Regions from separate parts of the Brevibacillus sp. NL20B1 genome, predicted to be linked through region 2. Evidence: riboswitches for the same ligand, from Rfam matches in the RefSeq annotation. Region 2 holds a riboswitch; each other region holds the start of a gene.
What was found. A riboswitch is a leader RNA that binds a small molecule or an ion and turns the genes downstream of it on or off. The one in region 2 is predicted to bind S-adenosylmethionine.

Region 1: another riboswitch for S-adenosylmethionine. It lies ahead of KDN35_RS14945 (pyridoxal phosphate-dependent aminotransferase); the one in region 2 lies ahead of KDN35_RS18960 (methionine ABC transporter ATP-binding protein).
Region 3: another riboswitch for S-adenosylmethionine. It lies ahead of metH (methionine synthase); the one in region 2 lies ahead of KDN35_RS18960 (methionine ABC transporter ATP-binding protein).
Region 4: another riboswitch for S-adenosylmethionine. It lies ahead of KDN35_RS00350 (aminotransferase class I/II-fold pyridoxal phosphate-dependent enzyme); the one in region 2 lies ahead of KDN35_RS18960 (methionine ABC transporter ATP-binding protein).

The regions. Positions count from the first base shown of each region.
Region 1 is NZ_JAGTPT010000022.1:59,449-62,881, forward strand. It holds gene KDN35_RS14935 (aminotransferase-like domain-containing protein) at 1-59, opposite strand, end outside; gene KDN35_RS14940 (hypothetical protein) at 260-730, opposite strand; gene KDN35_RS14945 (pyridoxal phosphate-dependent aminotransferase) at 1,067-2,248, opposite strand; SAM riboswitch class I at 2,352-2,457, opposite strand; gene KDN35_RS14950 (efflux RND transporter periplasmic adaptor subunit) at 2,624-3,433, opposite strand, start outside.
Region 2 is NZ_JAGTPT010000038.1:5,969-9,401, forward strand. It holds gene KDN35_RS18950 (MetQ/NlpA family ABC transporter substrate-binding protein) at 1-79, opposite strand, end outside; gene KDN35_RS18955 (methionine ABC transporter permease) at 129-794, opposite strand; gene KDN35_RS18960 (methionine ABC transporter ATP-binding protein) at 796-1,809, opposite strand; SAM riboswitch class I at 1,891-2,006, opposite strand; gene KDN35_RS18965 (LCP family protein) at 2,137-3,114, opposite strand; gene KDN35_RS18970 (methyltransferase) at 3,348-3,433, opposite strand, start outside.
Region 3 is NZ_JAGTPT010000015.1:74,560-77,992, forward strand. It holds gene KDN35_RS12015 (hypothetical protein) at 48-527, opposite strand; gene KDN35_RS12020 (YjcZ family sporulation protein) at 701-808, opposite strand; SAM riboswitch class I at 1,011-1,109, shown strand; gene metH (methionine synthase) at 1,225-3,433, shown strand, end outside.
Region 4 is NZ_JAGTPT010000001.1:53,668-57,100, forward strand. It holds gene KDN35_RS00335 (hypothetical protein) at 1-164, shown strand, start outside; gene KDN35_RS00340 (DUF5665 domain-containing protein) at 168-500, opposite strand; gene KDN35_RS00345 (pyridoxamine 5'-phosphate oxidase family protein) at 651-1,109, shown strand; SAM riboswitch class I at 1,199-1,311, shown strand; gene KDN35_RS00350 (aminotransferase class I/II-fold pyridoxal phosphate-dependent enzyme) at 1,408-2,574, shown strand; gene KDN35_RS00355 (trans-sulfuration enzyme family protein) at 2,571-3,433, shown strand, end outside.

The sequences.
Region 1 (3,433 bases), on a different contig from region 2:
ATTTCCCGCACGGCCGAGGAGCTCAGTGCGCCAACCGATTGTGAAAAAGCGTACTCCATGTTCCGTTCCCCCTTGATTGAGTTTATCCTTGTTGTATCACTCACGCCGGGAGAAGTCCAATCTATGCTTGCTATAGACGGAATAGGTTTTGGCTATTGTTCTCTTGGACAAGCAAAAAAGGAAGCGTAAACCGCTTCCCGTCTCATTCTCTGGATCGTGTTCGTTTGTATCGCGCGCCAGGGTTCAGGGTTCGGGTTCCCTATGCGATGCGAACCACCCGGGCATTTTCCGTCTGCGGCAGGAATGACAGATCGACGTGTTCGCGCGCCACATCGAAGCCAATGTCTTCAGCAAGCAACAGCGCTTCTTCACGGAACGTCGGCGTGCAGCTTCCTTCGTTCAACTGGCACAGCCGCTTCAAGCGCTTAAGCCGCTCCGCCATCTTCTCCGCGCGCATCACCTCGTTGCGCAGGTCACACACGTTTACGTGCACCGCGTCGGCGATCATGCTGATGTCATTGATATGGACAATGAGCCGCTTGCCCTCCTCCGTGACAAAACCGAGCGAGCAAAACTGTGCGCCGGACATCTCCAACCGTGTGAGCACGGCGTTGGCAAACTCCTCGCCGGACCGCAGGCGAATCAGACCCGCTTCTACGGCGCCGCCTATCTTGCGCTCATTGGAGATGACCGTATACATGTCCGTATATCCGTTGATCTGGTAGCGCATGATACCCTCCTGCCGAACAAACGTGATCATTGAGATCAATTATCATTACCACACCCATCGTATAATGAAAATCATTATCTGTCAATGCTGAGAATGATTTTTACTGAGAATGGATTTTTTTGCATGGGCGCGTCATTCGTGATCGCGCCCGCCGCGCTTTTTTATAGTATTCGCCCGCCCGGTTTTGGACTATGCGGCACTCGCCTATTTTGGGCGGGGCCCATCCCGGACGCGGCACTGCCCCCGGCCTCCGCCTCGCTTCCCAAAAAATCAAACCGCCAGGGCGTTTTGCGAACACACTGGCGGTCAGTTCTCAATCACATGAACGATATATTGCTAGTTGCACGGGGAGAAAATACCCAAACGCTCAATCCGCGCTACTGCTTCCGCCAGCCGCTCTTCGCTGGCCAAAAGCGCTGCGCGCACGTACCCTTCGCCGGTGGGGCCGAAACCTACGCCCGGTGCGACAGCGACATGGGCTTTTTCCAACAGCAAGTCGGCAAATTCGGCAGAGGTAAACCCTTTTGGCACCGGCAGCCAGGTGAAAAACGAGCCCTGCGACGGTGCCGCCTCCCAGCCGATGCGGTGCAGGTTGGAAAACAGCGCGTTGCGCCGGCTTTCGTATACGGTCACCAACTCGCGGACACACTGCTGGGAATCGGTCAGCGCCCGGACCGCCGCCATCTGGATGGCGCCGAACAGGCTGCAGAAGTAGTGGTCCTGGATCAGGTTGATCAGCCGGACCAGTTCCCGGTTGCCGACCATCGCGCCGACGCGCCAGCCGGCCATGTTGTACGTTTTGGACAGCGTGTAAAATTCCACGCCCACTTCTTTGGCTCCAGGCACCTGCAGGAAGCTGACCGGCTTCTTGCCGTCGAAGCTGATCGCTCCGTAGGCGAAGTCGTGACAGACGACGATTTCGTGCTTGCGGGCGAAGCGGACCGTCTCTTCGAAAAATTCGTACGGCGCATTGACCGCGGTCGGGTTGTTGGGGTAGTTCAGGAACATCAGCTTGGCTTTGTCCAGATCCTCTCGAGCCAGCTCGCCGTAGTCCGGCAGGAAACCGTTCGCGGCGCGCAGCGGCATCATCACCATCCGCCCGTCGGCGATGGCCACTCCCGACCAGTAATCGGGATAGCCGGGGTCCGGCACCAGAGCCACATCGCCCGGATTGAGCAATACCTGGCAGATTTCCACCAGTCCGGTCTTGCTGCCGAACAGGATGGCCACTTCCTCTTCCGGGTCCAGATCGACGTCAAACTCCTGCTTGTACCAGTGGGCGACAGCCCGTTTCAGTTCCACACGACCGCTGAACGGCGGGTACTTGTGGTGAACCGGACGGGCAGCATGTTCCTGCAGTTCCTCGACAATGTGCGGCGGCGTCGGCAGATCGGGGTTGCCCTGCCCCAAGTTGATTACGTCATGGCCGGCGGCGATGGCCTTGTTCACTTTCGCCACCAGCGAGGCAAAAAACTGCGTCGGCAGACGGTCAATCATGGCGGACGGTTGGATGCGCATCAGTCTCTCGTTCCTTTCCCTTGGGTAAATCGTGCAGACGTCGGCGGCTAAGCAAAAAGCCCCTTTTCCTGTACAGAAAAAGGGGCAGATCGACATCTCCACGTTCTTATCTGTCAGGAATGCTCCTGCTGGAATTGGCACAGCATCTGCACAGGCAGATCCGCTGCCGGGCTTCATCGGGCCAGTCCCTCCGCCTCTCTTGATAAGGTGATTGCATGCTATTCAGTTTCGTTTGCAGTCTCGTTCCATCCCAGCAGCATCCGGCGGGTCAGCGACCGTGTCGCCCCCCGAAGCGAAGTCCCTGCAGGGCCGCCGCAGCATTCCGACTGTGCTGGTTGGATATCTCTTTCATACTACTTTAGCAAGCGAACAGTGTCAAGATGTCGGCTGGACGTTTACCTTGGCGCCGTCTTTCAGCAGCGTCTGTCCGCGCACGACGATTTGCTCGCCTTCTTTCAGCCCTGCCTTTACCTCCACCAGATCGCTGGATTCGATCCCGGTCTGCACTTCCACTTTTTTCGCCGTGTCTCCCTCCAGCTTGTAGACGAACCGCTTGCCGTTCTCGTCAAAGACGGCCTTGAGCGGCACCACCAGCATGCTGTTGGTTTGCTGATGCGCAAACTGGATGCTGACGACCATGTCCGCCTTTAGCGAAGCGTCCTGCTTGGCCAGGGCAATTTCCACCGGATACGCGCGCAGCGTCTGATCCATCACGGGACTGATCGCGCTCACCGTGCCGTCCAGCTCCTTGGAGATGGCAGAGATTTGAATCTTCACCTTGTCCCCTTTTTTCACTGACGTTACTTCCTCTTCGGAGAGGTTTGCCTTGACGATTAGCGGATCGGTATCCACGATGGTGACCACTGGCGCTTGCGGCGAAGCCATTTCCCCTACCTGGCCGTTGACGGCGGAGACGAAGCCGGAGATCGGGGCGGTCACCGTCGCGTTGGCCAACTGTTCACGCGCGTTTTGCAGCGAGATGCGGGCCTGTTCCACGGATGCCTGAGTGACGGCCACTCCCGTCTGCTTTTCAGCCATCTCCAGCGCTTCCTTGGCGTTGGCATACGCCGTCTTCGCATTGGTGAGGGCCGCCTGTGCCTGTTCCAATTGCTGCGGAGACACCGCTCCCTGTTTGAACAGGTCAGACATGCGCTGGTAGTCGCGTTCCGCGTCCCGCAGCGCCTG
Region 2 (3,433 bases):
CGGTTTCGGTTTTCGTGCCGCATGCCGCCAGAGACAGTGCCAGTACAGTCGACAGAATGGAAACAGCCCATTTTTTCACAGATGATTACCCCTTTCTCTTTCATATTGTTGTCTTTATGGTAAAGATCTTACTTGCGGCTGAAACGGATTACCAATTTGTCTCCCAGCGTTTGCAAGATCTGAACCAACACCAGCAAAATCACGACAGTAACAATCATCACATCGGTCTGGAACCGCTGGTAACCGTAGCGGATGGCCAGGTCGCCCAGTCCGCCGCCGCCGATCACGCCAGACATCGCCGTGTAGGAAACAAGCGCCACGGTGGTAATCGTAATGCCGGCAATCAACCCCGGACGGGATTCAGGCAGCAGCACGTTCCAAATAATCTGCCACTTGGACGCTCCCATCGACTGGGCCGCTTCGATCACACCGCGGTCCACTTCCCGAAGCGACGTCTCCACCAGTCTGGCGAAAAACGGAGCCGCCCCGATCACCAACGGCGGAATCGCTCCCTTGACCCCCAGCGAGGTGCCGACCAGGATTTTCGTCAGCGGAATCAACATGATCATCAGGATGATAAACGGCACCGAACGCAGCACGTTTACGACAAAGGAAGCAATCGTGTAAAAGACGCGGTTTTCCAAAAGCTGTCCCTTGGAGGTGAGAAACAGCAGGACGCCCAGCGGCAGTCCGATCAGGACGGTAAACAGCGTCGAAAAGCCCAGCATCGTCAGTGTATCCAATGTGGCCTTGCCGATTTCCGCCACATCGACGTTTTCAAACGTCAGTCCCATGTTACATCACCTCCACTTCAAGACCGCGCTGGCGCAGGGTTTCGATCGCGCGGCTGTTCTGCTCCGGATTGCCGCTCAATTCGACGACCAGCTGGCCGTAAGGTGTATCTTTCATCCGCGAAATCGTACCCTGCAGGATGCTGAACATCGTGCCGGTCTCCTGCATGGTCTGGAACAGGATCGGCTGGTACGTCTTTTCGCCCAGGAACGTGATGCGCACAATCGTCTGGTCGCCGGCCGCCTTTTCGTGAGCCACCACTTCCCGCAGCTCGGCGGAATCGGCCACCTGCTCCACGAACTCCCGCGTCGTCGGATGCTGCGGTTTGAGGAACACGTCCAGCACCTTGCCTTCCTCGACGATGACACCTCCGTCGATAACGCCGACACGGTCGCAGATGGAGCGGATGACGTGCATCTCGTGCGTAATCAGGACGATGGTCAGGCCCAGCTTGCGATTGATGTCGAGCAGCAGGGCGAGGATCGAATTGGTCGTCTGCGGGTCGAGCGCGGACGTCGCCTCGTCACACAGCAATACTTTCGGATCGCTGGCCAACGCGCGGGCGATCCCGACACGCTGCTTCTGCCCGCCGGAGAGCTGGCTCGGATACTTGTCGCGGTGTGCTTCCAGGCCGACCAGTGTGAGCAGTTCGTTTACCTTTTTGTCAATCTCCGCCTTGGGCCGCTTGGCCAGCTTCAGCGGAAAGGCCACGTTCTCCGCCACCGTGGCCGAAGAGAGCAGATTGAAGTGCTGAAAGATCATGCCGATTTGGCGCCGCTGCTCCTGCAGCTTGCGGTCATCCAGTGTAGTCAGGTCGACGCCGTCTACGATTACGTGACCGGATGTCGGACGCTCCAGCATGTTGATGCAGCGAATCAGTGTACTTTTCCCGGCACCGGAATGTCCGATGATGCCGAAGATTTCTCCTTTTTCTATGGTCAGGTCAATCCCCATTAGTGCGGGGACCGTCTTGCCCTGTACCGTGTAGTTTTTGCGCAAGTTTTGCAAGCGAATCATCCGGTTCACCTCCCTATACGGAACAAACCCCTTTTTCAGCATGAAAAAGGGGTTTGCATCGATATCCGATCACATCCACCCTTCTCATCTCTCAAGATTCTCCGATCTTGTAGGAATTGGCACCGCGACACCCATCTGTGCGATGAGCCGGTTGCCGGGCTTCATTGGGCCTGTCCCTCCGCCTCTCTTGATAAGAAGAATTTCTCCGTATATGCTGTTTGTTTGTATTTTCGTTGATACAAATCGGATTATATTCCATTTAAAAAAACGATGTCAATGGAAAATTAAAGGAAAAGTGCAGGGCGATCTGCCCGCTTGAAGAGAGCCTCAGCTCTGCTTCCCGTCCGTTTCCCCCGCGGAATTGGCTTCCGGTTGGGCTTGCAGTTTTTCCTGAACAAAAGCCTGAACACGTTCCACATCAGGAATAAGGACAGCACCGGCGCGATTGGATTCGCTGAACATCCCCATTGGCGGAAGCTGATACTGACCGGGCTGTTCGGTGTTCAGCGTCAATCCGAGCGAGGCCAGCTTCAACATGTCCAGAGAGCTGATGTTGGTCTGCACGTACGGGGTAATTTCTTTCAAAATGGACGGCAGTTGGATCAGCGTGGTGCCGCTCTTCATCTGGTCGGCCAGCGCGGCCATCAGCTTCCGCTGCCGCTCCGTCCGCGTGTAGTCGGACGTCGCGTCGTGACGGAAGCGGACGTATTGCAGCGCCTTGGAGCCGTCAAGCCGCTGCAGCCCTTTTTTCAGATCAATATCGTACATGCCCTTGTCCGTAGGGTCGCGGTACCGCATGTTTTTCTCCACGTACAGCTCCACGCCGCCGACAGCGTCAATCAGATGCTTGAAGCCCTCGAAGTCGGTGATCACATACCGGTTCACCGGCAGCCCGGTAAACTGGCTCACGGTTTCCATCGCCAATTCCGGCCCGCCTTCGACAATTGCCGCATTGATTCGCGCATGTCCGTGGTCGGGAATCTCTACGTAGGTATCGCGCAAAATCGAAAACAAATCATATCGTTTCGCAACCGGATCAATGCTGAGCAGCATCATCGAATCGGAACGGGGCAGCGCGTTGCTGCGCATGCCGCGCCGGTCAACGCCCATCAACAGGATGTTGACGCGCTCCTTGCCGTCCCACGTGGGAATCTCCGCCGCCTTGGTCGCGCCGCCGGCGGGATGGTCGATTACGTTTGGCTGTTGAATGTCCTCGGCAAATTGATACAGCGAATATCCGTAGTACCCCCCTGCCGCAGCAACTGCCACGATCAGGAGGAGCAGCATTCGTTTCAAAAAGCGCATATGGAAAACGCCACCTTTGTCTCTTTCAGATAATATACTCCCCACTTTGTCTAGTATACTCGAATCCGGTCGAAGGCGGGCACCCTATATTTGGCTGGAATCTTGTTATGTAGGTGCGCATGTGACCTGGCGATGCTTGAATAAAAAATGACACCTCCCTGCTACACGCGGATGAGGTGTCATCACAAACATTGGGCTATGCTATTGTTAAACAGATTGACTGGGCCATCCTGTCACACAGGGACAGCCTCCAGCATTGAGACGGCTGCAGACGTCGGAATGATCCGCTGCAGTTCAAAGCCCGCTCTCCGGAAAAGCG
Region 3 (3,433 bases), on a different contig from region 2:
AACGATATTCTTCTAGCATTATAGCGGCATCTCCTGCGGGATGCAACTCACTCTTCCGGTTTTTTCAGCAAATCGTCCAAATCGTGGAACAGGTCCCGCGTCAGCCGTTCCTTGTCGTCGGCCGACTGCCACTGCCGCTTGTACTGGGCCAGCTTGGCGAGCAGCGATCGTTCTGCTTCGGCCGCTTCCTTAAGATCGTGGTTTTCACTGGGATCAAACGGCATCAGCCGCTCATCCGTCCCGCTGCGCAGATAGGGAGAGCGCCAGTGATCGGGAAAGCGATAGGGCTGGTCGCCAAACAGAATGCCCAGCACGTCGTCCGATTCCAGCGGGAGGAAGTGGTCGTATTCGTCCCGCCTGCCTCCTTCAAACAGGTTGAGATGCGTAAACGAATAACGCAGGTAGTGCTGCCCCGTCGCTTGATTCTTGACGATTGAATATGTCTCAAAATCCGTGTGCTCCAACTCTTTCACCGTCTCCAGGCGAGAGAGGAATTCCTGTCGGTTACAGGGTACCAATTGATCCACAATGGTTCGCTCCTTTGTACGGAATCGCTTTTCATCATAGCAAAAACGGACAGCGGCTGACAACGAACCAGCATCAGGCGCAAACGTCCCGCAGGGAACGGCAGGCGGACAGGGTTGTCCAGCGAAAAAAGAGCCTAGGTTTAGCTAGGCTCCTTGTTGATGTACGCACTCGTTTAGTTGCAGTCGTTCGAACACCCGACGATGACCAACAGGATAAACAGAACGAGCACAATTGCGAACGTGTCACCGAAAAAGCCGGAACCGCAGTAGGAAGTACTCATTGTTGTTTCCCCTCCTTTCCGTATGCTTTAGTCTATACACGAATGTGCCGGTTGTTGTGGGCGAATGACCAGCTCGCAAAAAATGGGCGGGGGCAGTCTGGAGAAAATAGACAAATTCTACATTGACGCGAGGAAAAGGGGGTGTTAAGATACATTCAAACATCGTTACCGTTTGACAAAACTGCATAACAGACAGTGACGACTCTTATCCAGAGAGGTTGAGGGACTGGCCCAATGAAGCCTCGGCAACCGGATTACCAGGTGCCAATTCCAGCAAAGCGTGTGCTTTGAAAGATAAGAGGATGGTCATGCGTGTATGTTTCGCGGACAAATCCTCTTCTTGTTGCACACAGAAGAGGATTTTTTATTGTACACGGACCAATGCGTGTGAGTTTGGAAGAAAAGGAGTTTGCCCCATGAAAATAAGTCTTCGTGAACAGCTTTACCGGAAAATTCTGATTCTGGACGGTGCGATGGGGACGATGCTGCAACAGGCCAGCCTGACTGCTGATGATTTTGGCGGTGATGCCTACGAAGGCTGTAACGAGCTGCTCAATCTCACCCGTCCTGACGTGATCCGCTCCATTCATGAAAAATACCTGGAGGCGGGTGCGGACATCGTGGAGACCAACACGTTTGGTGCCACCTCGATCGTCCTGGCCGAGTACGACGTGGCAGACAAAGATCTGGAGATCAACATCGCTGCAGCCCGGCTGGCACGGGAAGCGGCTGACGCCTATTCCACCCCGGAGTGGCCGCGTTACGTCGCCGGCTCGATGGGGCCGACGACCAAGACGCTGTCTCTGACGGGAGGCGTCACCTTTGAAGAGCTGGTGGAAGCGTACTACCGGCAGGCGAAAGGGCTGCTGATCGGCGGCGTGGACGCGCTGCTTTTGGAGACCTCGCAGGACACCTTAAACGTCAAGGCCGGCGGCATCGGCATTCGCCGGGCGTTCGCGGAGCTGGGCAGGGAAGTGCCGGTGATGATCTCCGGCACGATTGAGCCGATGGGCACGACCCTGGCCGGGCAAACCATCGAAGCGTTTTACGTCTCGTTGGAGCATCTGAAGCCGATTACCATTGGTCTGAACTGCGCCACCGGGCCGGAGTTCATGCGTGACCATCTGCGCACGCTGGCGAATTTGGCCCAGTGCGGGGTGAGCTGTTATCCCAACGCCGGCCTGCCGGATGAAAACGGCCATTACCACGAGACGCCGAACGGACTGGCCGCCAAGATGCGGGCGTTTGCCGAGCAGGGCTGGCTCAACGTCGCCGGAGGATGCTGCGGCACGACGCCGGAGCATATCCGCGCGCTGGCGGAAGCATTGAAGGACTGCAAGCCCCGTGTCCCGGCCGGACAGCCGGTCAGCGCCGTGTCGGGGATCGAGGTCGTCTACGCGGAAGCAGACAATCGGCCGCTGCTTGTCGGAGAGAGGAGCAACGTGATCGGGTCGAAAAAATTCCGCGACCTGATCGCGGCCGGGAAGTACGAGGAAGCGTCCGACATCGCCCGCGCCCAGGTAAAGCGGGGGGCACAGATCATTGACATCTGTCTCGCCGACCCGGACCGGGATGAGTACGGGGACATGGAGAAGTTCCTGCAGTTTGTCATCAAAAAAGTGAAAGCGCCGCTGATGATCGACTCCACCGACGTGCGCGTCATGGAACTTGGACTGCGGTACTCGCAGGGCAAGGCGATTCTCAACTCGATCAACCTGGAAGACGGGCTGGAGCGGTTTGAACAGGTGGCGCCGCTGATTCACAAGTACGGCGCGGCTGTCGTCGTCGGCACGATCGACGAGACCGGCATGGCAGTCACCCGGGAACGGAAGCTGGAAGTGGCCAAACGCGCCTACGATCTGCTGGTCAATCGATTCGGGGTCAACCCGCGCGACATCATTTTCGATCCGCTGGTCTTTCCGGTGGGCACCGGCGACGAGCAGTACATCGGCTCCGCCCGCGAGACGGTGGAAGGCCTCCGCCTGATCAAGGAGGCGATGCCGGAGTGCAAGACGATTCTCGGCATCAGCAACGTCTCGTTCGGGCTGCCGGCGGCCGGACGGGAGGTGCTGAACGCCGTCTTCCTTTACCATACGACTCTGGCCGGACTTGATTACGCCATCGTCAATACCGAGAAGCTGGAACGCTACGCCTCCATTCCGGAAGAGGAGCGGCGATTGGCAGAGGCGCTCCTGTTTGAGACCAACGACGAGACGCTGGCCGCCTTTACCGAGTTTTACCGGCAGAAGAAAAAGGAAGTACGCGTGGAAGCGTCGTCGCTCACGCTGGAAGAGCGTCTGGCCCGTTACGTGGTGGAAGGCTCCAAGGACGGGCTGATGGACGACCTGAAGCTGGCGCTGGAGAAATACACGCCGCTGGAAATCATCAACGGTCCGCTGATGGCCGGGATGGAAGAGGTAGGCCGGCTGTTCAACGACAACCAACTGATCGTCGCGGAAGTGCTGCAGAGCGCCGAAGTGATGAAGGCCTCCGTATCGTTCCTGGAACCTTACATGGAAAAGACGGAGACGGCCACCAAAGGGAAAATTTTGCTGGCGACGGTAAAAGGGGACGTGCATGACATCGGCAAGAACCTGGTGGAGATCATCCTCGCCAACAACGGGT
Region 4 (3,433 bases), on a different contig from region 2:
TGTACCTGGACGGCAAACTTGTGGCCAAAGCCGACATCCCGCACAACAAGCCGGTCAACGGCGATGACGATGAAAAAGGCAAAGACAAGGGGAAAGACAAGGATAAGGGACCGAAAGGCAACGGCAATGGGAAAAAGCACGGTGATGACGACGATCACAAATAAGGCTTACTGTCGATAGGCCTGCACGTAATCGATCAATTGGCGGATGTAATCGCCGATAATCGGGACGGACAGGAACTGGCTGAGAAAAGAGCCGAGCAGCACCAGGACGATGGCCGTACCGATCGTCAATCCCAGGCCTCGGGCAAGACCTGCGAGGAAGTTGATCCACAGCAGCTTGCTCGGGGCTGTATAATTTTGAATCACGTCGGCGAGGCGGATATCCTCCAGAAAGAGGGCGATTTTGTCCATCCGTTCGTTCAGTTTGCGCACTTCCTGCAGCTCTGCCAGCAGCTTGTCGATCTTGGCCAGCAAGCGGTCGGTGGGGGATGGGGGCATGCGGCTCTCCTCCTGTCTTGCATTCGTTCCCGTTACGTATCAGTGTAGGAAAAAAACGGGTGAGAAGCAAGGTGTTGGACGGAAAGGTTTGCCTATCGCCAGGCGGGTAGGTACAATAGACGTACATTCCCTTTTCAAGGAGGCATCGGAATGGCTGAAACCGTTTCCCAAACGCTTTCGGAGGAACTGTTCGCGCTTTTGCAGCAGGAGCGTTTTGTCACACTCGGAACGATTGACCACGAGTCCGGCGCTCCGTCGCTCAGTTCCCTTTCCTGGACGTTTGCGCCGACGCCGCAGTTGATCCGTTTCGCCGTAGACAACCGCTCTCGTATTTTGGCCAACATTGCCAAGGAACCGCAGGTCGTGCTGCACTTGATCGGGGCCGGTTCCTCCTATGCCATCAACGGCAGGGCGACGATCAAGACGGAACGGATGGAGAATGTCCCGCTGAAGCTGGCGATGGTGGAAGTGGCCATCGAGGCCGTTCGCGACGTGATGTTCTACGGCTCCCGCATCTCGGTCGAGCCCCAATATGAAAAGACGTACGACAAAAATGCGGCCAGCAAACTGGACAACCAGGTGATGACCGCATTGAAAAACGCAACGTGATCGGGTTACCAGCATAATGAAAAACAGGTTGACAGGTACTGCCGATTTCGGTAGTATAAGGTCAACCAATTGCAAATTGCATAGCAAACTTCTTATCCAGAGAGGCGGAGGGACTGGCCCGATGATGCCCGGCAACCAATCACCTGTACAAGGGGATACTGGTGCTAATTCCTGCAGAGTGTAACGCTCTGAAAGATGAGAAGGATTTGCTTACGTACGCGTAAACAAAGCCTTCTTTTCAGAGAAAAGAGGGCTTTTTTTAATGCCCTCGGTCATTTTGTTGGAGGGAGAGATCCATATGCATCTGGAGACAAAATTGGTGCAGGCGGGCGTCGCCAAAGACGAGCGGACCGGCGCAATCAGCTTTCCCGTTTACAACGCCACCGCGTATCGCCATCCCGCCCTCGGGCAGAGCACGGGGTACGATTACACGCGCACAGCCAACCCGACCCGGACCGTGCTGGAGCAGACGATTGCCGAAGCGGAAGGGGGAGACGCCGGGTTTGCCTGTGCTTCCGGCATGGCCGCGATACATACGGTCATGGGACTGTTCTCCCAGGGAGATCACCTGGTCGTATCGCTCGATCTGTACGGCGGGACGTACCGGTTGTTCGAGCAGGTGCTCTCACGTTACGGACTTCGCTTCAGCTATGTCGACCTGCGTGACGTGAAGAATCTGGAAGAAGCAATCCGCCCGGAGACGCGGGCTGTTTTTGTGGAAACGCCGACCAATCCCCTGATGCAGATCACCGACATCGCGGCGGTGGCAGAGGTGGCCAAGCGAAACGGGCTGTTGACCATTGTGGACAACACGTTCATGACGCCGTACTGTCAGCGGCCGCTGGAGTTGGGGGCTGACCTGGTGCTGCACAGCGCGACCAAATACCTCGGCGGCCACAACGACGTCCTCGCTGGATTGATCGTCACAAAGGGTGAAGAGTTGTCCGAAAAAATCCGGTTTTTGCACAATTCGATCGGAGCGGTGCTGGGGCCGCAGGACTGTTGGCTGCTGCTGCGGGGGATGAAGACGCTGGCTCTGCGAATGGAACGCCATCAGGCAAATGCCTTGGCGATTGTAAAGACATTGCGGGAACACCCTGCCGTGACGGACGTTTATTATCCCGGTTTGCCGGAGCATCCCGGTTATGAGGTGCAGTGCAGGCAGGCCAGCGGGTTCAGCGGGATGGTTTCGTTCCGCCTGCGCTCGGCTGAACAGGTGGCGCCGTTTCTGGAGAGCTTACGGATCATATCGTTTGCGGAAAGCCTGGGCGGCGTGGAGTCGCTGTGCACCTATCCGGCGACGCAGACGCATGCCGACATCCCGCAAGAGATTCGCGAGTACGTGGGTGTGTGCGACCGGCTGCTGCGGCTGTCGGTCGGGATCGAACATCCCGACGACCTGATCGCTGACGTGTGTCAGGCTCTGGATGCAAGTCTCTCACTGACGGGAGGGAGCGTACGATGAAGTTTGCCACCAAACTGCTGCACGGCACCAGTTGTATCGACCCGGTGACAGGGGCGGCCTCGGTGCCCATTTATCAGGCGTCCACCTTTCACCAGGCTGATCTGGACCGGCCCGTCGTTTACGATTACGCCCGTTCGGGCAATCCCACACGGCATGCGTTGGAAGAGGCAATCGCCGTTTTGGAGGGAGGCGAGCGCGGATTCGCCTTTGCTTCCGGTATGGCGGCCATCTCCAGTGTGTTCATGCTGTTCTCCGCCGGAGATCACGTCGTGGTGGCGGAGGACGTATACGGCGGCACCTACCGCTTCTTGACCAATGTTCTGTCCCGCATGGGGATCGCCGTCAGCTTTGTCGATACCACGTCGTTGGAGCAGGTGGAAGCAGCCATCCGTCCCGAGACCAAGGGCATCTACCTGGAAACTCCGTCCAACCCGACGCTGAAAGTGACGGACATCGCCGCTGTCTGCGCGCTGGCGAAACAGCGGGGACTGCTGGTGATCGTGGACAATACGTTTATGACGCCGTACTATCAGCGGCCTCTGGAGCTGGGCGCGGACGTGGTGATCCACAGCGCGACCAAGTTCATCGGCGGCCACAGTGACGTCGTGGCCGGGTTGGCCGTGACCAAGGAGGCGGCATTGGGTGAGCAGCTCTACATGATCCAAAACGGCATGGGAGCGATCCTCGGCGTGCAGGATTCCTGGCTGGTGCTGCGCGGCTTGAAGTCCTTGAAAGCGCGTCTGGACGTCAGCACGCAGACGGCGGAAAAGCTGGCCCACTGGCTTTCCACACACCCGGCGGTCAGCCGCGTCTACTACACCGGATTGCCGGAACACGACGGTCATGACCTGCAAAACCG